DNA from 4 places in the Streptosporangium oxazolinicum genome. Region 4 is predicted to be linked to each of the others. Evidence: riboswitches for the same ligand, from Rfam matches in the RefSeq annotation. Region 4 holds a riboswitch; each other region holds the start of a gene.
The links. Region 4 has a riboswitch for cobalamin ahead of ABD817_RS21170 ((2Fe-2S)-binding protein). Riboswitches for the same ligand answer to the same signal wherever they lie in the genome.

Region 1: linked by a shared signal. The riboswitch ahead of ABD817_RS36200 (ABC transporter substrate-binding protein) and the one ahead of ABD817_RS21170 ((2Fe-2S)-binding protein) in region 4 are both predicted to bind cobalamin.
Region 2: linked by a shared signal. The riboswitch ahead of ABD817_RS15535 (ribonucleoside-diphosphate reductase subunit alpha) and the one ahead of ABD817_RS21170 ((2Fe-2S)-binding protein) in region 4 are both predicted to bind cobalamin.
Region 3: linked by a shared signal. The riboswitch ahead of ABD817_RS27190 (CbtB domain-containing protein) and the one ahead of ABD817_RS21170 ((2Fe-2S)-binding protein) in region 4 are both predicted to bind cobalamin.

The regions. Positions count from the first base shown of each region.
Region 1 is NZ_BAABAQ010000019.1:17,584-22,697, forward strand. Features, by position in the region: gene ABD817_RS36190 (ATP-binding cassette domain-containing protein) at 1-12, opposite strand, end outside; gene ABD817_RS36195 (FecCD family ABC transporter permease) at 15-1,025, opposite strand; gene ABD817_RS36200 (ABC transporter substrate-binding protein) at 1,085-2,293, opposite strand; cobalamin riboswitch at 2,463-2,661, opposite strand; gene ABD817_RS36205 (TetR/AcrR family transcriptional regulator) at 3,040-3,747, shown strand; gene ABD817_RS36210 (ABC transporter ATP-binding protein/permease) at 3,748-5,114, shown strand, end outside.
Region 2 is NZ_BAABAQ010000005.1:6,718-11,831, forward strand. Features, by position in the region: gene ABD817_RS15530 (tripartite tricarboxylate transporter substrate-binding protein) at 201-1,220, shown strand; cobalamin riboswitch at 1,225-1,427, shown strand; gene ABD817_RS15535 (ribonucleoside-diphosphate reductase subunit alpha) at 1,544-3,838, shown strand; gene ABD817_RS15540 (ribonucleotide-diphosphate reductase subunit beta) at 3,892-4,887, shown strand; gene ABD817_RS15545 (mechanosensitive ion channel family protein) at 4,949-5,114, shown strand, end outside.
Region 3 is NZ_BAABAQ010000011.1:205,907-211,020, reverse strand. Features, by position in the region: gene ABD817_RS27205 (magnesium chelatase subunit D family protein) at 1-1,766, opposite strand, end outside; gene ABD817_RS27200 (histidine phosphatase family protein) at 1,817-2,380, opposite strand; gene ABD817_RS27195 (CbtA family protein) at 2,377-3,117, opposite strand; gene ABD817_RS27190 (CbtB domain-containing protein) at 3,125-3,319, opposite strand; adenosylcobalamin (AdoCbl) riboswitch at 3,337-3,470, opposite strand; gene dop (depupylase/deamidase Dop) at 3,589-5,106, opposite strand.
Region 4 is NZ_BAABAQ010000007.1:371,399-376,512, reverse strand. Features, by position in the region: gene ABD817_RS21190 (CobW family GTP-binding protein) at 1-1,097, shown strand, start outside; gene rpsR (30S ribosomal protein S18) at 1,094-1,324, shown strand; gene ABD817_RS21180 (transglutaminase domain-containing protein) at 1,575-2,291, shown strand; gene ABD817_RS21175 (hypothetical protein) at 2,363-2,815, shown strand; gene ABD817_RS21170 ((2Fe-2S)-binding protein) at 2,843-3,673, opposite strand; cobalamin riboswitch at 3,718-3,900, opposite strand; gene ABD817_RS21165 (L-threonylcarbamoyladenylate synthase) at 4,427-5,047, opposite strand.

The sequences.
Region 1 (5,114 bases), on a different contig from region 4:
TTCCAGGCTCATGTTCACACCGCCAGTCCGGTCCGGGCCGCGCGGCTGCGCAGCAGTACGGCGATCACCACGGGCGCGCCCAGGATGGTGGTCACGGCGTTCAACGGCAGCACGACCCCGCTGCCCGGCGCCTGGGTGGCCACACAACACGCCAGCGCCACGGCGGCGCCCAGCAGGACGGCCGCGGGCATGAGCACCCGATGGTCGGCGGTGCCCAGCAGCAGCCGGGCCACGTGCGGCACCGCCAGGCCGAGGAAGGCGATCGGCCCGCAGTAGGCGGTCACCGCCCCGGCCAGCACCGAGGAGGTCAGCAGGGTCAGCGTACGCACCGCCCGGACCCGTACACCCATCGTGCGGGCGTAGTTCTCGCCCAGCAGCAGCGCGTTGAGCGGTTTGACCCCGGCCAGCGCACCCGCCAGTGCGGCCACGCAGACCGGCGCGAACACCCCGAGGTCTCCCCAGGTGGTGCCGGCGAAGCTGCCCAGCCCCCACATGATGAACTGCTGGGCTCGTTGCGGGTCGGTGTAGACCAGCAGCAAGGTGATCAACGAGACGGCGGCCGACCCCACCATCACGCCGATGATCAGCAGCGTCACCACCGACCGGACCCGCCGCGACAGCACCAGCACCAGCCCGAGCACCGTGGCGGCGCCGGCCGAGGCGGCCACCACCACGCCCGCGCGGCCCAGGCCCGCGACGCCCGCGGTGAACGCGCCGGCCGCGCCACCCCACCCGATGATCACCAGGGCGACGCCCAGGCTCGCGCCCGAGCTCACCCCCAGGATGTACGGCTCGGCCAGCGGGTTGCGAAACAGGGTCTGCAGCTGCACGCCGGAGACCGACAGGGCGGCTCCGGCCAGGGCCGCGGTGATGGCGCGCGGCAGTCGCACCGTCCAGATGATCTCCTGAACCCCGGGGTCCGCGCCGCTGTCACGCACCAGCGCGAGCAGTGCCTGGTTCAGCGGGATCAGGGTCGAGCCGAGCAGGACCGCCAGCGCGAACGTCAGCGGCACCGTGACCCCCATGGCGGCCAGGACAACGCCCCGGCGGCGCCGGGACGCCACCGGAACGTCGGCCGGAGCCGTCACCTGATCAGCCGCTGGTAGAAGGTGAAGGCGTGCTCCGGTGCGAGGTCGGAGTGCAAGATCGCGACCAGGTCGGCCAGGATCAGGTCCGGGTGGCCGACGCCGCGCTCGAAGAAGTCGTTGCCGCCCCCGGGGCCGAGCGTCCTGTTCGCCGACCAGACGCTCCCGGCCTCGAACGCGCCGAACTTGGCGTAACGCGGGTCGGCCTTCTCCACATCGGTCAGGCTCCTCCACTCGTTCACGGTGGCCAGCCACACCTTGGCGTCCCTGGCCTTGGACAGCACGGCCTCCAGGTCCAGGGTGGTGCTGCCGGATCCCGGCGTGTCCGCCCACGGGTAGGTGCCGCCCGCGTCCTTGATCAGCCCCGCGACGTAGCTGCCGCCGTTGGGCACCGACCACTGCCCCTCGTACATCTGGCCCGGCAGCACGGTGACCGGCGCGGCCGCCTTGGCCTTGGCGGCCAGGGCGGTGTAGTCGGCCTCGACCTTGCCGAACACCTCGGCGGCCCTGGCCTCGGTACCGGTCAGCGCGGCCATCACCTTGATCCACTCGGCGCGGCCCAGTGCGGTGGACTCCAGCCATTCGGCGTTGGCCACCACCTTGATCCCGGCCTGGCGCAGTGGTCCGTAGGACTTGTCCTCGGTGCCGCCGCTCATCAGCACGTCCGGTTTGGCGGCGATCACCTTCTCGGTGTCGACCTCCTGCCCCTTGGCGTACTCGGTGATCTTCCCTGCCTTCACCTGGGCCAGCACCTGGGCGGAGGTGATGTACCCGGCCGAGGAGACGCCGGTGAGCCGCTCCAGCACGCCCAGGTCGGTGACGAACGGCAGGTGGGTCGTCGAGGCGGAGAACAATCGCTCGATCGGGGTCTCGACGGTGACGGCCCCGGCCAGTTCGCCGGTGAGCGCGGGAGCGGGGGTACCGCACCGCACCAGCACGTAGGTCTCCGGTTTGGCGCCGGGGGCGGGCTGTTTGACGGTGAGGACCTGATAGTTGTTGGCATAGGTCAGGGTGAAGTTCGTCGCGTGCCCCACCTGCTGCTTGACCGGGAAGTAGTCGCGGCCCGCGTCGAAGGCGGTGACGCAGCGGCCCTCTGCCGCCGGAGCCGCGTCCGGGGCCGCGGGCGGAGTCGCGTCCGGGGCGCCACAGGCGGCGACAGCGAGTAAGGACGCGAGCAGTGCTGCGGTGACCGGGCGGGGGATGGCCATGCGTGCTCCTGACGGCGGGCCGCGGACGCCGTTCCTCGACGGCCTCCGCGACAAGTGGGAGGCCGGGTCGACCAGGAGAGTCCAGCACGCCGAGCACGCCCAGGGCCGGCAGGCCGAGGTCCAGGCATGGCGATCACCGTTCCTCCCTTGGGGAGATCCGCCCCAATTTCTGCGAGGAGGCGACCGCGTGAGTCTCCTGGCTCTCGGGTCGAGGCTCGTCCCGGCCTTCCCACCCGTTATCCGGGCAGTGGCTTCGTCGGGATTCGCTCGCCGATCACAGTGGCGGGACCGCGCCGGATTCACACCGGCTTCCTCAGTCCGCGCTCGCCTACGCCGACCATGCTCGCACACCACTCATCAACGACAAAGCGCGCGCCACCCATCAGACCCGGTACGCCTCCTCGCGTTCGACAGGTGCGCCGACGGGTACCCCGTGGAGTACCTGGGCGAGGACCTCCGCCCCCCCGGACCACGCGAGGTCCGGGCCTGTTGAAGTACGCCGGACCGTCCAGCACCCACACCTGGCCCGCGCGGACCGCCGGCAGGCCGGCCCAGCCCGGCAGGCGGGTCAGCAAAGGCCACTCCGCTCGGGTCCGCTCGGGCGGAAAGCCGCAGGGCATCATGTACCGCTCTTCGCGTACGCCCGGTCAGCACCACCTCGCATGCTTGCCGGAACACCGTTGCGGCCAGGCCCACCCTTAGTTAGGGTACCCTTTGTTACCCCCTATAACAAAGGAGCCCGGACAGTGGCGTCGACAGCCCGCAGTGGTGGGCGTACTCCCCGTATCGGCACGCGGGACATCGTCCGGGCCGGTCGCGCGCTGGGCATGAGCGAACTGAGCGTGAAGGCGGTCGCCGCCGAACTCGGGGTCACCGCGGCGGCGTTGTACCGTCACGTCGACGGGCGGTGGGGCCTGGAGCGGCTGGTGGGAGAGAGCATCCTCGCCGATCTGGTGCTCCACGACGACCCTCGACACGGCCTTGAACCGCACCTGCTGTCGTTCGCGTCGCAACTCCGGGCGTTCACCCTCGATCACCCCGGAATGGCCCGTTACCTGCAGGTGCTGTTCCCGCGAGGCGAGGCCGGGCGGCAAGTGCTGAGCGCCGAGGTCGAGGCCCTGATACGGCGCGGCTACACCCCGGAGGGAGCCGTGGTGGTCAGCGGCGCGGTCGCGTCGCTGACGATCGCGATGGCGGCCTCGGAGGAATACGGCGTCGCGATGGAGCGAGAGGACGCGGGCGGCCTCGACCGGGAGCGCCGGGCCGCGACCGCCGGTGTCGAACTCGACGAAGGGCTCGGCGCCGCCCACGCCGTGCTCCCGCAGATGGGACGCCCCGAATACGTACGGCTGGTGCTGACCGGCGCGATCCGGGGGGTGCTCGGCGTCGCCCCGCCCGGCCGCCCCGTCGCCGACGTCATCGCCGACCTCGCCACCACACAGAAGGAGTTGTGAATGGCCAGGCGTGGATTCACGGGTGTGGTGATGCGGGGCTACGGCGCCCGCGATCACCAGGCCACCGTCGTGGGCACGGAGACGCTGGCCCCGCACTTCGTGCGGGTGCGGCTGAACTCGCCGACCCTGTTCCAGGACGCGATCGCCGTGCCCACGGCGTGGTTGCGGTTCTGGTTCCCCGACCCCGACGGCGGTGACGCCGAGCACCAGCGGGCGTACACGATCTCCTGGGCGGACGAGTCCACCGGCGAGTTCACCATCGACATGGTCCTGCACGAACCGGCCGGCCCGGCCTCGGTGTGGGCCAGGGACGTCGAGCCGGGTCAGACGATCATGGCCACCTCGCTCGGCTCGTCGAAGTTCGACGTCCCGCAGGAGCCTCCCGCCGGCTACCTGCTGATCGGCGACTCGGCGTCGATCCCCGCGATCAACGGCATCCTCGCCACGGTGCCGGCGGACGTGCCGATCGAGGTCTACCTGGAACAGCACGACGACGCCGACCTGTCGATCCCGCTCACCGCCCACCCCCGGGCGCGGATCCACTGGGTGCCCCGCAACGGACCGGCGTCGCTGGCGGGCGCGATCGAGGCCAGGGACTGGTCGGACTGGTACGCGTGGGCGGGCCCCGAGGCGGGCTCACTCAAACACCTGCGCACCCGGTTGCGTGAGGAGTTCGGGTTCCCCAAGTCGGAGCAGTACGCCCAGGCGTACTGGTATCACGGCCGCGCGTTCGGCAAGAGGCGCGGCGGACCGGAGCCGGAAGCGGAGCCGCAGCCGGGGCCGCAGCCCGTGCCGGGGCCGGTCCAGGCGTCGCGAGGGCGGTGGCGGGCGCAGGGCGCGGGCCGGTTGCTCGCGCCGCTGAAGCCGACCCTGTTCCTGGCCGGCGCGCTGCAGGCCGTGGTCACGCTCGTTCAGCTCGCTCCCTTCGTCGTGCTGGTCGAACTGGCACGGCGGATGGTGCTGGGGGCGGGTGAGGGGAGCCTGTGGGCCCTCGGCGCGTGGGCACTGGGCCTGATCGGCGCCGGCACGTTCCTGGGCGCGGCGCTGACGTTGTGGCTGCACGCCGTCGACGCGCGCTTCGCCCGTGATCTGCGGCAGCGCGTGCTGGGCAAGCTGGCGCGGCTGCCGCTGGGCTGGTACACCGCACGCGGCTCCGGTCATGTGAAGCAGGTCGTGCAGGACGACACCCTCGCGTTGCACTACCTGGTCACCCACGCCGTCCCCGACGCCGTGGCGGCCGTCGTCGCCCCGGTCGCGGTCCTGGTGTACCTGTTCGCCGTGGACTGGCGGGTGGCGCTGGCGTTGTTCCTGCCCGTGCTGGTCTACCTGGTGACGACGGCGGTGATGGTGGTGCAGTCCGGCGTCCG
Region 2 (5,114 bases), on a different contig from region 4:
TCGCCCCCGCGCCCCCGGTGCCCCGGCCTCGCTCCGGCCTGCCGGGGGCGCTGTGGGCACCGGGGGGCTCTTCGGGCTCCCGCGCGGTCCGATGACTCATGTCCGAGTGCGGGCGACATTTCCACATACCCCCGCTTCGTCACAGAAAGTGAGTAAGAAGTAACCTTTGGTGTGAGGGTTTCCTGGGGGAAGGGGCGCTTATGCGCCGCAGGGGGTTTTTCGCACTGGCGGCGGGGGTCCTGGTCGCCGCGGGGTGTGACGCGGGCGGCGGTGCCGGTCCGGCGGTGAAGCGCCTGTTCATCCTCGAACCGACCGCCGACGGCCACGGCTGGGACGGGATCGCGGGCAGGCTGGCGACCGTCCTGGTCCAGTCGGGACTGGCGCGTACCGCCATGGCCGTCGAGCGGCGGGGTGCCCTGGGCTCCGCCCCGCGCGACGCGTTCGGCGCCTTCCACGGCCCCTTCGCGCGCGAAGGCAGGCTGCTCGTCACCGCGATGCCGATGGTGGCCGCCGCGGAGATCGCCAACACCACCGCCGTGGTGAACGCCGCCACCCCCATCGCCCGCCTGGTCGGCGACTGGGCGGTCCTGGTCGTCCCCTCCGACTCCCGCCTGCGTACCTTCGAGGACTTCGCCGCGCGGCTGCGCGGGAACCCGGCGGGGCTGACGGTCGGCGGCGGGGCGGAGGGCGGCTCCGACCACGTGCTCTACGGGATGATCGGCAAGTGCCTCGGGGTGGACACCCGGCTGCTGGAGTACGCCGGATACCTCGCCCCCGAGGATGCCGCCGAGGCGCTCCAGGTCGGCCGGGTGGCGGCCCTGCTGGGATCGGCGCGCGCCCTGCGGCCTGAAATCAGGGCGGGCCGTCTGCGGCCCCTGGTGGTCTCCTCCGGCGGCCGGATCGACGGGATCGACGCGCCGACGCTCATGGAGGTCGACGTCCGGCTGGAGTACAGCGACTGGTGCGGCCTGCTGGGCCCCAAGGACATGAGTCCGGGGGACCGGGACGCCGCGATCGACCTGTGTGACAGGATCGACGCCGCGCCGCGCTGGCGTTCCCTGTGCGCTGCCCACGGCTGGAGCCGGGTCTATCTCAGTGGCGACGAGTTTCGCCAGTGGCTCTTCACCGAGACGGCACGCACCCGCGGTGTCCTCCACGAGCTCGGGCTGTTGAAGTCCTCCGACACAACCTGTTGGGGTAGTTGCGTCAGACGCCCCTAGATGTAGGATCCTGCTCGTTGCTGGTTCGCCCCGCGAGGGGCGAGGCAAGAGGGAACCCGGTGAGATTCCGGTGACTGCCCCGCAGCGGTGAACGGGAACGAAAGCCGTCAGTCAAGCACTGGGCGAACCATGCCTGGGAAGCGACGGCCGGTAGGCATGTGCGGTGCGCCCGTGAGTCCGAAGACCTGCCGGTGACGTGACTGTCCAGGGCCTCGTGGGAGGGCCCGCGGAACGAGGCGATCCGGCGTGCCCGGGATCGCTCGCGGACGCGTGCCCCTCCGGCGGAGCCGTACGGGGAAGTTCGAGCGAGCGAGGGGCACTACGTGACACAGGCATTGGCGGAGACCACCACGGGGAGCGCCGGAACCACCGGGAACACCGGGAACACCGGGAACGCGGCGGCGGCCACGATGGGCACCGGGAGCACCGGAAACACCGGGAGCGCGGCGGACGATCGCAGGCTGGCCATCGACGAGGCGGCCGCCCGGGTGATCACCGATCCGGAGAACTCCAGGGTCGCCGCCGCGATGCTGGCCGAGCTGATCGCCGACGAGGCCGCCGAGCACGGCGTCCGCCGCTTCTCCGAGTCCGTCGCCGCGACCCACGAGGCGGGGCTGATCCAGGACGGGCTCGCGGAGTTCGTGGCCGCCCACGCCGGGGTCCTGGACGCGCTCGTCGACCCGGAGGCCGACGCCAGGTTCGAGTACTTCGGGCTGCGTACCGTCTACGACCGCTACCTGCTGCGCCACCCGCGAACCCGCAAGGTCCTGGAGCGCCCGCAGCACTTCTTCCTCCGGGTGGCCTGCGGCCTGTCCGAGACCGTCGAGGAGGCCGCCGAGCTGTACGCGCTGATGGCCACCCTGTCCTACCTGCCCAGCTCGCCCACGCTGTTCAACTCCGGCTCCCGCAGGCCCCAGCTCTCCTCGTGCTTCCTGCTCGACTCGCCCCGCGACGAACTGGAGTCCATCTACGAGCGCTACGGGCAGGTCGCGCGGCTGTCGAAGTACGCGGGGGGCATCGGGATCGCCTGGACCAGGGTCCGCTCGCGGGGCTCGCTGATCCGGGGCACCAACGGCCACTCCAACGGCATCGTGCCCTGGCTGCGCACGCTCGACTCCAGCGTCGCCGCGGTCAACCAGGGAGGCCGCCGCAAGGGCGCGGCCTGCGTCTACCTGGAGCCCTGGCACGCCGACGTCGAGGAGTTCCTGGAACTGCGCGACAACACCGGCGAGGAGGCCCGCCGCACGCACAACCTGAACCTGGCCAACTGGATCCCCGACGAGTTCATGCGCCGGGTCGAGGCCGACGGCGTCTGGTCGCTGTTCGACCCCAAGGAGGTCCCGCACCTCACCGACCTGTACGGCGCCGCGTTCGACGACGCCTACCGGGCCGCCGAGGCCGAGGGCCGCTTCACCCGGCAGATCCCGGCCCGCACCCTGTACGGGCGGATGATGCGCACGCTCGCCCAGACCGGCAACGGCTGGATGACCTTCAAGGACGCGGCGAACCGGACCTCCAACCAGACGGCCAGGCCGGAGAACGTCATCCACCTGTCCAACCTCTGCACCGAGATCCTGGAGGTCACCGGCGACGCGGAGACCGCCGTCTGCAACCTCGGCTCGATCAACCTCGCCGCCCATCTGTCGGCGGAGGCCGGGGACGGGGTCGACTGGGCACGGCTGCGCGCGACCGTCCGCACCGCCGTGCGCTTCCTCGACCGCACCATCGACCTGGGCTTCTACCCGACCCCCGAGGCGGAGGCCGCCAACCGCAGGTGGCGCCCGATCGGGCTCGGCGTGATGGGCCTGGCCGACGTGCTGTTCACGCTGCGGCTGCCGTTCGACTCGCCGCGCGCCCTGGAGCTGTCCACCAGGATCTCCGAGGAGATCGCGCTCGCCGCCTACCGGACCTCCTCCGACCTGGCCGTGGAGCGGGGCCGCCATCCCTCGTACGAGGAGACGAGGGCCGCCGCCGGGGTGCTGCACCCCGACCACTACGGGGCGGCGGGGTCGGCGGAGTGGGCGGAGCTCAGGGAGCGGATCGCCGGGACCGGCCTGCGCAACTCGCTGATGATCGCGATCGCGCCGACGGCCACGATCGCCTCCATCGCGGGCTGCTACGAGTGCATCGAGCCGCAGGTCTCCAACGTCTTCAAGCGCGAGACCCTCTCGGGGGAGTTCCTCCAGGTCAACCGCTATCTCGTCCGCGACCTCCAGGCCCGTGGCCTGTGGACCGCGCAGATCCGCGACGCGATCAAGCGCGCCGACGGCTCCGTGCAGGACATCCCCGAGATCCCCGCCGACCTGAGGACGCTCTACCGGACCGCCTGGGAGCTGCCGCAGAAGGCACTCATCGACCTGGCCGCCGCGCGCACCCCGTACATCGACCAGTCGCAGTCGCTGAACCTCTTCATGGCCACGCCGACCATCGGCAAGCTCTCCTCGATGTACGCCTACGCCTGGAAGTCGGGCCTCAAGACCACCTACTACCTGCGCTCGCGCCCGGCCACCCGGATCGCGCAGGCCACCGTGGCGGCGCCGGTGGAGCGGGCCGTCCTCGACCCCGAGGCCGTCGCCTGCTCCCTGGAGAACCCCGAGTACTGCGACGCCTGCCAGTAGCCGTCCCAGTCCCTCGGAAGCCCCGCCGTGACCACCCAGAAAGGCATTTCCCGATGTTGCTCGACCCCGGCATGGACCTCACCCTGCGGCCGATGCGCTACCCCGAGTTCTACGAACGCTACCGGGCCGCGATCCGCAACACCTGGACCGTCGAGGAGGTGGACCTCACCTCCGACCTGGCGGACCTGGCGAGGATGACGCCCGAGGAGCGCCACCTGATCAACCGCCTCGTGGCGTTCTTCGCCACCGGCGACTCGATCGTGGCCAACAACCTCGTCCTCAACCTCTACCAGCACCTCAACGCCCCCGAGGCGCGCCTGTATCTCAGCAGGCAGCTGTTCGAGGAGGCGGTGCACGTCCAGTTCTACCTGACCCTGCTGGACACCTACCTGCCCGACCCGGACGAGCGGGTCAAGGCCTTCGCCGCTGTCGAGCACATCCCCTCGATCCGGGACAAGGCGGAGTTCTGCTTCCGCTGGATCGACTCGCTCGGCGGGCTGACCCGGCTGGAGACGCGGGAGGACCGGCGGGCGTTCCTGCTCAACCTGATCTGCTTCGCGGCGTGCATCGAGGGGCTGTTCTTCTACGGGGCCTTCGCCTACGTCTACTGGTTCCGGTCCCGGGGTCTGCTCGGCGGCCTGGCCACCGGGACGAACTGGGTGTTCCGCGACGAGTCCATGCACATGGAGTTCGCCTTCGGCGTCGTGGAGACCGTACGGGCCGAGGAGCCGGACCTGTTCGACGACAAGCTCACCGAGCAGGTCACCCGGATGATCGAGGAGGCGGTCGCGGCCGAGCTGGCCTTCGCGGCCGACCTGTGCGGCGACGGCCTGCTCGGGATGAGCGTGGACCAGATGCGCCAATACCTGGAGTACGTGGCCGACCAGCGCCTGGTCAGGCTCGGGATGCCCGTCCGGTACGGCACGGCCAACCCGTTCGCCTTCATGGAGTTGCAGGACGTGCAGGAGCTGGCCAACTTCTTCGAACGGCGGGTTTCGGCCTACCAGATAGCCGTCGAAGGGAATGTCACATTCGACGAATCCTTCTGATTAGCTGGTGATCCAGGCAAGAGAACGACGAGGATGAAAGACGTCGAGGGGGACGCCTTCAGTGTCCAGCTGGATCACGATGATTGTTTCCGTGGTGGCCGCCGTCGTGGCGGTGGAGGTGGTGCGAAGGGTGCTGCGCTCACGACTGATCGGCGAGAAATGGGTTCTCGCCGGTCCGCTCGTGCGCCGCTGCACCTGGCCGGGGTTCGCCACGGCCGCCGTGGCGA
Region 3 (5,114 bases), on a different contig from region 4:
AGCAGGCCCAGCACCGCTGTCTTGACCGCGCGCATGCGCTGCCTGGCGGCCATGGAACCGCTCGCGTCCACGACGAACAGCACCAGGTTGCCCTCGCGGCCCTCGCGGACCGCCTCCCTGAGGTCGCCGCGCCGCAGCAGCAGTCCGGGCCCGCTCCTGCCCCGCGCGACCTGGTACGGGGCGGCGGCGCCGATGGTGGCCCGCAGGTGGAGGGAGCCGGGGTGGCCCTCGGGGACCCTGGCCCCCGTGGTACGGCCCAGGGGCGTCCTGGCGCGCGACCGGCGCCCCGGGGCTCCGGCGCCGATGCCGGGGACGGTGAAAAGCCTGGTCCTGCCCCCGGGGTCGGCGTCGAAGGTCTGCTCGCGGGCCGGTACTCCCCCGGTCGTCTCCGGCGACTCCCGGGGATCCTCGGCGGAGGCCGGGACCTCCTTCGCCTCGGGGTCGGAGGCGCCCCGGACGTCCGGATCCGCGGGCCGGGGGGTGTCCCGGCCGTCGTGACCTTCGGAACCGTCCGGGCCGGGGTCGTCCGAGGTGGCGTCCCCGGACTCGGGGCCGCCGTCGGGCGCGGGTCCGTCCGGGCCCGCGTCGGGATCGATGCCCCCGGGGCCCCCGGAGTCGTCCGGGTCGTCCGGCCCCTCGGGGTCGTCGGGGATCTGGTCCAGGAGATCCTGGAGCCTGGACTCGTCCAGGCCGGGCGCGTCGAAGGGGTCGCGGCGACGGCGGTGCGGGAGCGCGAGCCTGGCCGCCTCCCGTACGTCGTCGGCGGTGACGGAGGTGCGGCCCTGCCAGGCGGCGTGCGCGATCGCCGCGCCGGCGGTGACCAGGTCGGCCCGGAGCCCGTCCACCTCGAACCCCGCGCAGACGGTGGCGATCCTGAGCAGCGCCGCGTCCGGCAGGACGACCTGGGCGACCCTGGTACGAGCCTCGGCGATGCGCGTGGCCAGCGCCCGCTCCTCCTCCGACCAGGCGGCGGCGAAGGCGTCGGGGTCGGCCTCGAAGGCCAGGCGGCGCCGGACCACGTCCACCCGCTGGGACGGTTCCCGCGAGGCCCGGACCTCCACGGTCAGCCCGAAGCGGTCGAGCAGCTGCGGGCGCAGTTCCCCCTCCTCGGGGTTCATCGTCCCGACCAGCAGGAACCGGGCGGCGTGCCGGACCGACACCCCCTCGCGCTCGACGTAGCAGGTGCCGAGGGCGGCGGCGTCGAGCAGCAGGTCCACCAGGTGATCGTGGAGAAGGTTGACCTCGTCGACGTACAGGACGCCCCGGTGGGCACCCGCCAGGAGGCCGGGTTCGAAGGATTTCACGCCCTCGGTGAGGGCTCGCTCGATGTCGAGGGAGCCGACGAGGCGGTCCTCGGAGGCGCCGACGGGCAACTCGACCAGTCGCGCGGGCCGCACCGCGCCGCCCCGGTCACCACCGGGCGGAGCCACGGCAGCCTGAGCCACGGCAGCCTGAGCCGCGTCAGCCTGGACCGCACCGGAGCGAGCCTCCCCGGGCCGAGCCGGGGGTTCCGTACGGGCCTCGTGCGGCCCGTCGGGGCAGCCGGGGTCGGGGGCGGCGGGGTCGCAGGAGAAGCGGCAGCCGGTCACCACCTCGACGGGCGGCAGGAGCGCGGCCAGCGCCCGGACGACCGTGGACTTGGCGGTGCCCTTCTCCCCCCTGACCAGCACTCCCCCGACCCGGGGGGAGACCGCGTTGAGGATCAGCGCGAGTTTCAGGTCCTCCAGCCCCACGATCGCGGTGAAGGGATAGCGGGAGTCACGCACCTTCGGGATCTCCTTCGTCAAGTCGTCGGGCCGTCACGTCGGTGGAGCCGTCAGGGGGAGTAGCTGAGCCGCCAGCGCCCGCCGCGCCCGGTGAGCCTCACCTGGGCCAGTGGCGCGACGTCGACGCGCCAGAACGCCTGGGCGGGGGCGCCGAGGGCGTGGACGACCGCGGCGCGGATGATCGCCGGGTGGGTGACCGCGACGGCCCTGCCGGGGGCGCGGGCGGCGAGCCAGCCGGACACCCTGGCGAGGAGCGCGGTGACCGGTTCCCCGCCGTGGGGCGCCGCGCCGGGGTCGCCGAGCCAGGACGCGAGCGCCTCGGGTTCGGCGGCCTCGACCTCGCCGAGCGTCATGCCGCTCCAGCGGCCGTAGTCGCAGTCGGCCAGCAGCGGGTCGTGCTCGGCCCGCAGGCCGAGTGCCGCCGCCGTCTGGACGCAGCGCAACTCGGCCGGGCAGGCCGCGGGACCCGGGGCGAGGTCCCGCGCCATCCCCTCGGCCCGGCGCAGGCCGCGTTCGTCGAGCGGTTCGTCGCCCGGGAACGCGGCCCGCGCCGTCGCCGAGGTGGAGGCGTGGCAGACCAGGAGCAGGCGGGTGACCCCCGAGGGGGTCGTCACACCGGGCCGCGCCTGCGGGCGGCGAAGGCGAACAGCGCGCCGACACCGGCCCAGAAGACCACCTGGGTCCCTATGGAGGCGACCCTGAAGTCCCACAGGAGGTCGGCGGGGAAGCCCTGGGGCACCTCCGAGATCTCCGGCAGGAGGATCCAGGCCGCGACGACGGGGATCAGCACGGCGGCGCCCGCCGACAGCCAGCGCACCCACGGTTCGCTCCGCGAGGCGTAGCGGTGGGCGGCGACCCCGGCGGCGACGGCGAGGATCCCGATGACCACGGCGACCAGGTAGAGCACGGTGCGCTGGTTGATGGTCTCCGGATCACCGACAGCCGGTGGGTTGGCGGGATATTTCACGAAAGGGATGAGGACGACGGCGGTGAACGCGGCGGCGGCGAGGGTGACCGCGAGCACCGGTTCCGAGCGGGGTCCCGCCCGCCCGCGTACGGCCGCGTAGACGAGGGAGAACAGGCCCCCGACCGCCAGGCCGTACAGGCCGAGGGCGAGGAAGAGCCCGAAGCGCTGCCCGTCCCTGCTGACCAGGGCCTCCTCCTCGTCGTGGGAGTGGGCCGCGGTGCCGGTGTCGTCGTGCGTCTCGGCCGGGGCGGCGGCCGCGGCCGCCTCCTCCAGCGCGATGGCCTGGTCGATGCGCGGTTCGCCGACGGTGTAGGCGAAGACGGCCGCGAGCAGCCCTGCGAGCAGTCCGACGACGAGGCCCCGGACGATGAGTTTGGTGATCACCTGTGGCTCAGTGACACGGCACGCCGAGCAGGTGACGCCCGTCGTGCATGAGTTCGTGCAGGTAGTTTCCCGCCTGGGAGATCGCTCCCTGGTCGAAGGTGACCAGGTAGGCGAGGAGCAGCAGCACCGGTACGGCGAGCAGCCAGCGGGTGAGCGAGGGCCATGGGATGGGCTGGGCGTGCGGTGCCGAGATCTGGCTCACGGCCACCTCCTCCGGGATTGACGCGTCCCTTTTCGTAGGTCGGTGGCGGTCGAGTGTGACCTGGCTCCCGGCCCTCGCGGGCCGGTTACAGTGGCGCGACCGCACCGGAATCTCACCGGATTTCCCTCGCACCGCCACAAAACATCCGGAACGTACCCCGGTTCTCCGTCCCCCGTCAATCCGGCTGTCCGGTTCGCGGGGATCCGGCGAGCCCGGGTACGCCGAGGGGGGAGGCTGCCCGGCCGGGCCGCCTCCCCCCTCTCAGGCGGTCACTGCTCGCCGGTCAGCGCCGTCACCAGCTCCGCGGCGGTACGGCAGCGGTCGAACAGCTCGCCCACGTGGGCCTTGGTGCCGCGCAGCGGCTCAAGGGTGGGGACGCGCTGCAGCGACTCGCGGCCGGGGATGTCGAAGATGACCGAGTCCCAGGAGGCCGCGGCCACCGACTCGCTGTACTGGCTCAGGCAACGGCCGCGGAAGTAGGCACGGGTGTCGCTGGGCGGCACCTCGATGGCCCGCTGGACCTCTTCCTCGGTGACCAGGCGCTGCATGCGGCCCCGGGCCACCAGCCGGTTGTAGAGCCCCCGCTCGGGACGGATGTCGGAGTACTGGAGATCGACGAGTTGCAGGCGCGGGTGCGACCAGGGAAGGCCGTCACGGGTGCGGTAACCCTCCAGGAGCTCCAGCTTGGCCACCCAGTCGAGCTCCCCGGACAGCTGCATCGGGTCTTCCGCCAGGCGGGTGAGGACCGACTCCCAGCGCTCCAGGATGTCCTTGGTGGGCTCGTCCAGGCCGTTGGCGCTGCGCTCCTCGGCGTACTTGCGCGCGAGCTCCAGGTATTCCATTTGGAGCTGCACGGCCGTCAGCCTGCGGCCGTCGCGCATGGCGATCTCGTACTTGAGCGTGGGGTCGTGCGAGACCGCGCGCAGGGCCTGGACGGGGTTGTCCACCGCGAGGTCGCGGGTGAAGTAACCGTCCTCGATCATGGCCAGGACGAGCGCGGTGGATCCCAGCTTCAGGTAGGTCGAGATCTCCGACATGTTGGCGTCGCCGATGATGACGTGCAGGCGGCGGTATTTCTCCGGGTCGGCGTGCGGCTCGTCCCGGGTGTTGATGATCGGCCGCTTGAGCGTCGTCTCCAGGCCCACCTCGACCTCGAAGAAGTCGGCCCGCTGGCTGATCTGGAAGCCCTCGCCCCGGGAGTCCTGGCCGATGCCGACCTTGCCCGCGCCGGTGACGACCTGCCGGGAGACGAAGAACGGCGTCAGGTGCCTGACGATGTCGGCGAACGAGGTGGCCCGGCGCATCAGGTAGTTCTCGTGGCAGCCGTAGGAGGCGCCCTTGTTGTCGGTGTTGTTCTTGTAGAGCTGGATCGGGGCGTTGGCCGGCATCGCCGAGGCGCGGACCGCCGCGTCGTGCATCACCCGCTCGCCCGCCTTGTCCCAGATCACCGCCGCCCGAGGATTGGTGCACTCGGGCGTGGAGTATTCGGGATGGGCGTGGTCCACGTACAGCCGGGCCCCGTTGGTGAGGATCACGTTCGCCAGGCCGAGGTCCTCGTCGGTCAGCTGGCTCTGGTCGGCCACCTCCCGCGCGAGGTCGAACCCCCGTGCGTCCCGCAGCGGGTTCTCCTCCTCGAAGTCCCATCGCGCGCGCCGTACCCTGGCGGCCGAGGCCGCCAGGTAGGCGTTCACGACCTGAGAGGAGGTCACCATCGCGTTGGCCCCCGGCTGTCCGGGCACGGAGATGCCGTATTCGGTCTCGATGCCCATCACCCGCCGTACCGTCATGCGCACCC
Region 4 (5,114 bases):
ACCGCCTGCTCACCGACCACCCCGGATCGATGGCGATCCACCACGACCTGCGAGAGGTGAGCACCGGACGCGTGGAACGCGTCGTACGCGACGCGTCGGGGACACTGGACCTACAGGAGGTACGCCTCGCACACGGCTGCGTCACCTGCACCGTGCGCGAAGACCTCATCCCAGAACTCCTCGCACGAGCGCACTCGACGCCACTGCTCATCGTGGAACTGTGGGACTCGGTCGAACCCCGCACCGTCGCCGAAGCCCTCGCCTGGCACGAGGACACCGTGCACCGCCTGCGCCTGACCGGCGTACTGACCGCCCTGGACGCGGCACGCACGACCGACGACATCAGCTGCGACGACACCCTCGCCGCCCACGGCAAACACGCGGCGGCCGGCGACACACGCCACCTGGCCGAGGTGCTCACCCGCCAGATCGAATACGCCACCGCCCTCATCGTGTCCGGCACGGACGAGGAGGACATCGAACTCACCCTGGCCGTACTCGGCCACCTCGCCCCCACCACCCCGGCCGCACCCCCCGACCGCACCCTGCCCACGGTCACCGGCACGAGAATCGACGTGGAAATGCTCGGAGCCCGCGTCGACCCGGCCACCGCCCAACTACCCTGCGACGCGCAAACCGGGGAGATCTCCACCGTCGTCTGGCACCGGCTACGCCCCCTGCACCCCCAACGACTGTTCGACGCCGTCGACGAACTCGTCACCGAAACCGTCCGCAGCCGCGGCCGATTCTGGCTGGCCAACCGGCACGAACGCCTGCTCGCCTGGGACGCCGTCGCCGGAGTCATCACCATCGAGGACGCCGGCCCCTGGCTGGTCACCCTGCCCGAAGCCGCCTGGGAGACACAAAGCCCCGCCCGCCGCATGGCCGCCACCCTCGACTGGACTCCCCAACTCGGCGACCGCGTCCAGCACCTCGTCTTCACCGGCCCCGACCTCGACCGCGACCGCATCCACCGCCTACTGGACTCCTGCCTGCTCACCGAGACCGAAACCCTGGCAGGCTCCGACATCTGGGCCACATACCCCGACCCGTTCGCCTTCGTCCTCGACCTCGACCTGAAGGAGACCTCCGCGTGAAACCCCGCCGCACCCCCCGCAAGAAGACCAATCCGCTACACGGCGTGAGCCACATCGACTACAAGGACACCACCCTGCTCCGCGCCTTCATCTCCGACCGCGGCAAAATCCGCGGACGCCGCGTCACCGGAGTCACCGTCCAGCAACAACGCCAACTGGCCACCGCGATCAAAAACGCCCGCGAAATGGCCCTGCTCCCCTACGCCTCCACCCCACGACCCCGCTGACCAGGCGAGAAAACACACCGAATGGACAACACCCCGGGAGCGAGCCGTAACGGCGTGCCGTACGAAACCCGCGACGACGACACCGCAGGGACCAGACCACGACCCGCCCCCGCGGCGTACGACCAACCCACCCTTCCCCCAAGCGAGACAGACGGACTCGACGGCCCGCACGCCGCACCCGGCGCGAAACCGCCATCCGTACGCGCTCGAACAGAACCGGACACGTCACGGACTCCGATACGGTCATGGAATGAAGCCGTCGCCTTCCCCCTCACGGCGTCGTCGCGCTGCCGTCCACCGAGAAACAAGCGGGAGAGAACCGTCGGCCACACCCATCCTCGACTGGCAGCATCCCCGGGTGCTGGAGCTGGCGACCGAAGCCCGGCGTAAAGACACCTCGACGGATCGGGATCTCCTGATCACGGCCCACCGGCTCATCACCGCGCGAATACGCCCGGTGTATGCCATGAACGACACCCAGCCGGTCTCCAGAACGCTTCTCCTGGAGCGCGGATCGTGCAGCCAGCGACTGGCGGCGCTGGAAGCGGTAGGACGGGCCCACGGAATCGCCAGCCGGGTCAGGGGATTACTGGTGAGCGGACGCTTCTGGCACCCTCGCTTTCCCCGGCTACGAGCATTGGTCCCGCGCCAGGTGGTGCTCGCCTGGCCGGAGTTCCTGCTCGACGGTGAATGGGTGACCGTCTCCGAGTTGTACGGCGAGCTGAACACGCTGCGGAGGAAGGAGGGATTCACCAACATCGGTGCTGAGACGCTCTTCGACGCGGTGGCCCGCACCGCCGTCGATTGGGACGGCATCACCGGCTCATCATGTGACCTGTCCAACTACGTGCTAGCCGACCTGGGATATTTCAGCTCCCGCGATGCCTTGTTCCGGGCGCACGGCCAGACATTGTGCACGCCGGTCCGCATCACCGCCGACCTCGTCATGGGGCGCCGGTCGGCTTGAGACGCGAGCCTCGACCACATCCCGCACGGCCCCGCCGGAAGCCAACCCCCGACCGTCCCGGAGAAGCCACCATGACCCCGCCCGAGAACATCACAACCTGGCACGACGCCCGCTACGACCTGCCCGTCAGCCGGCAACTGGAGCGCTACAACGAGCTGGCCGCCCGAAACGCGTCAGCCCGCGCCCGCGCGGAACTGATGGCCCGGGGAACCTACGACCCCACCCGGCACGGAACCGAAGACCGGCCCCCGCTCACCGTCGCCGAACACCTCGAACTGCTGGCACTGGCCGAGAGCATCGCACGCACCGTACGCCACCCCGCCAACATCCACCACGCACTGCTGGCCGGAGCCACCTGGGCCGACATCGCCCTCGCCCTCGACTCCGACGCCACCACCCTGCGGCAGGACTACCGGCAGTGGGCCGACGACCAGCACGACCTCAACCAGCACCACCCCACCCTCGGCATGACCGCCGACGAGCACACCGCCGCGATCGCCAGAACCACCCAAGACCATCCATGACCACCCGCTCACCCCGAAGGTAGCTCATCAAGACCCTCCGGGCTGCCGCAAAGCCGCAGCCCACTGCCGGTGACGGGTCCCGGAATCGACGAGAACACAGTCACCACACTTGCCGCCCCCGGGCAGACGGTAGAACAGACAGCAGGTACGCCGAACGAAGAACGGCTGCCCGGGAACGGGTTCGACCAGATCACCGCCACCCCGCAACACTCCCAGCGCGAGCAGCTCACGCCCAAGCGCGATAGCCCGAACGGCGAATCCGGGGCACCGGTCGACGACGGTCCGAACCGTTCCGGCCAGCGCGGAGGCGGCATTACCCCACAACAGCCCAGGGGCAATCCCCACGACCTCCCGTACGGACCACGCCAACGGCTCCAGCACCTCGGTCAGCACACCGCGATACAACGGTTCGGCGACCCCGGCGGGATCAAGGATCCGCCGACCGGTCGGACGCTCGGCCCGCAGCGGCAACGGCCCGCCGGACACCTCCCGCCAGTGAACAGACGCCAGGTCCAAGAGCAGATCATGCGTTACCACCGCACCGACGACAGGTGACCACAGGCGAGCGGCAAGCCCCTGAAACAGGATCGAGGCCGCCACCCTCGGCTCGTCGGTCCCCAGACGTCCGGCGACATCGATGATCCGCCGCCGCAGGAGCCCGGAATCGGCCGCCAGATCAATGAGCGGTCGCCAGCCCACCTCGATCGGACCGACCTCGAGCTCGAAGTAACCACTGATCGCGGAAACATCGGCGACCGCGGCCGACACCTCCGACGGTGATGCGGGAAGCAGCCCCGGCCAGGCGACAGAAGCCACGTCGTCGGCGCGTCCGGAGCCGGTGGGCCGGGGGCCAGGCATGGCGATCACCGTTCCTCCCTTGGGGAGATCCGCCCCAATTTCTGCGAGGAGGCGACCGCGTGAGTCTCCTGGCTCTCGGGTCAACGCTCCTCCCGGCCTTCCCACCCGTTATCCGGGCAGTGGCTTCGTCGGGATTCGCTCGCCGATCACAGTGGCGGGACCGCGCCGGATTCACACCGGCTTCCTCAGTCCGCCGTCGCCTACGCCAACCATGCTCGCACAACCACCATCAACGACAAAGCAGACCTCGGCTTCGCCGCGCCTGCGAAAACCCTGCGGAAGCCGTGACGATCGACATGACCGGCCGGGCGACCCACCGGAGCCGTGACCGGCCCTGAAGATCCCCCGCACCTCGCGCTGAGCCCCATCACCCCCGGAAGTTTGGGCTGTGAGCCCAGTCCCCTCCCGGGCCCCGTTGAATCGGCCTGGCGAACCAATGACGAAGCCACGAAGCTCACGACGGAGAGGAACCCATGCGTGTCACCAACCACACCGGGCGAACGGCACCGATCACCGGCGACGGCGTGATCGACATCGAGAAGACCGACGGTGTTGCTCGTAGGTGATGGTTTTGTGGTTTGCGTTTAAATGATCTTGAATCTGGTCGGGCGCCTTTACAATGTAGATTTATTTCGCGGCCCGGTCCGGACCGCCGATCGGCCAGATGGTCCGGACCGGGCCCTTCGCGGTGACCGCGTCCCGGGGTGGGACCCGCACGGACACGCCGACTGACTCCCGCGAGCCGCCGTGCCCCTACTCGAAGAGGGACGGGTCTCCGGTGCCCCGGCGGAGAATCTCGGGCTCGTCCTGCGAGAAGTCGACGACCGTCGTCGGGACGGCGCCGCACTCACCGGCGTCGATGACGGCGTCCACCACGTGATCGAGCCTCTCCTTGATCTCCCAGCCCTGCGTCAGGGGCTCGGCCTCGTCGGGCAGTAGCAGGGTGCTCGACACCAGCGGTTCGCCGAGCTCGGCCAGCAGCGCCTGTGTGACGACATGGTCGGGGATCCGGACACCGACCGTCTTCTTCCGGGGGTGCAGCAACCGCCGCGGCACCTCCTTGGTCGCGGGCAGGATGAAGGTGTAGCCGCCGGGGGTCGCCGCCTTGACCGAGCGGAACAGCGCATTGCTCACATGCACGAACTGCCCAAACTGGGCAAAGTCTCTACAGACCAGGGTGAAGTGATGATCACTGCCGAGGTCGCGGATCTCTCTGATCCGGTCGATGCCTTCCTTGTTTCCCAGCCGACACCCCAGCGCGTAGCCCGAGTCCGTTGGATACGCGATCAGCCCGTCCGTACGCAGAATCTCGACCACCTGGCCGATCAGCCGGGGTTGGGGAGTGTCCGGATGCACATCGAAGTATTTCGCCACACCCCGAGCTTAGGAGCGAACACCACCTCGCATGACACGCGGCACCGAGACCTTCAAGATCCCGAGG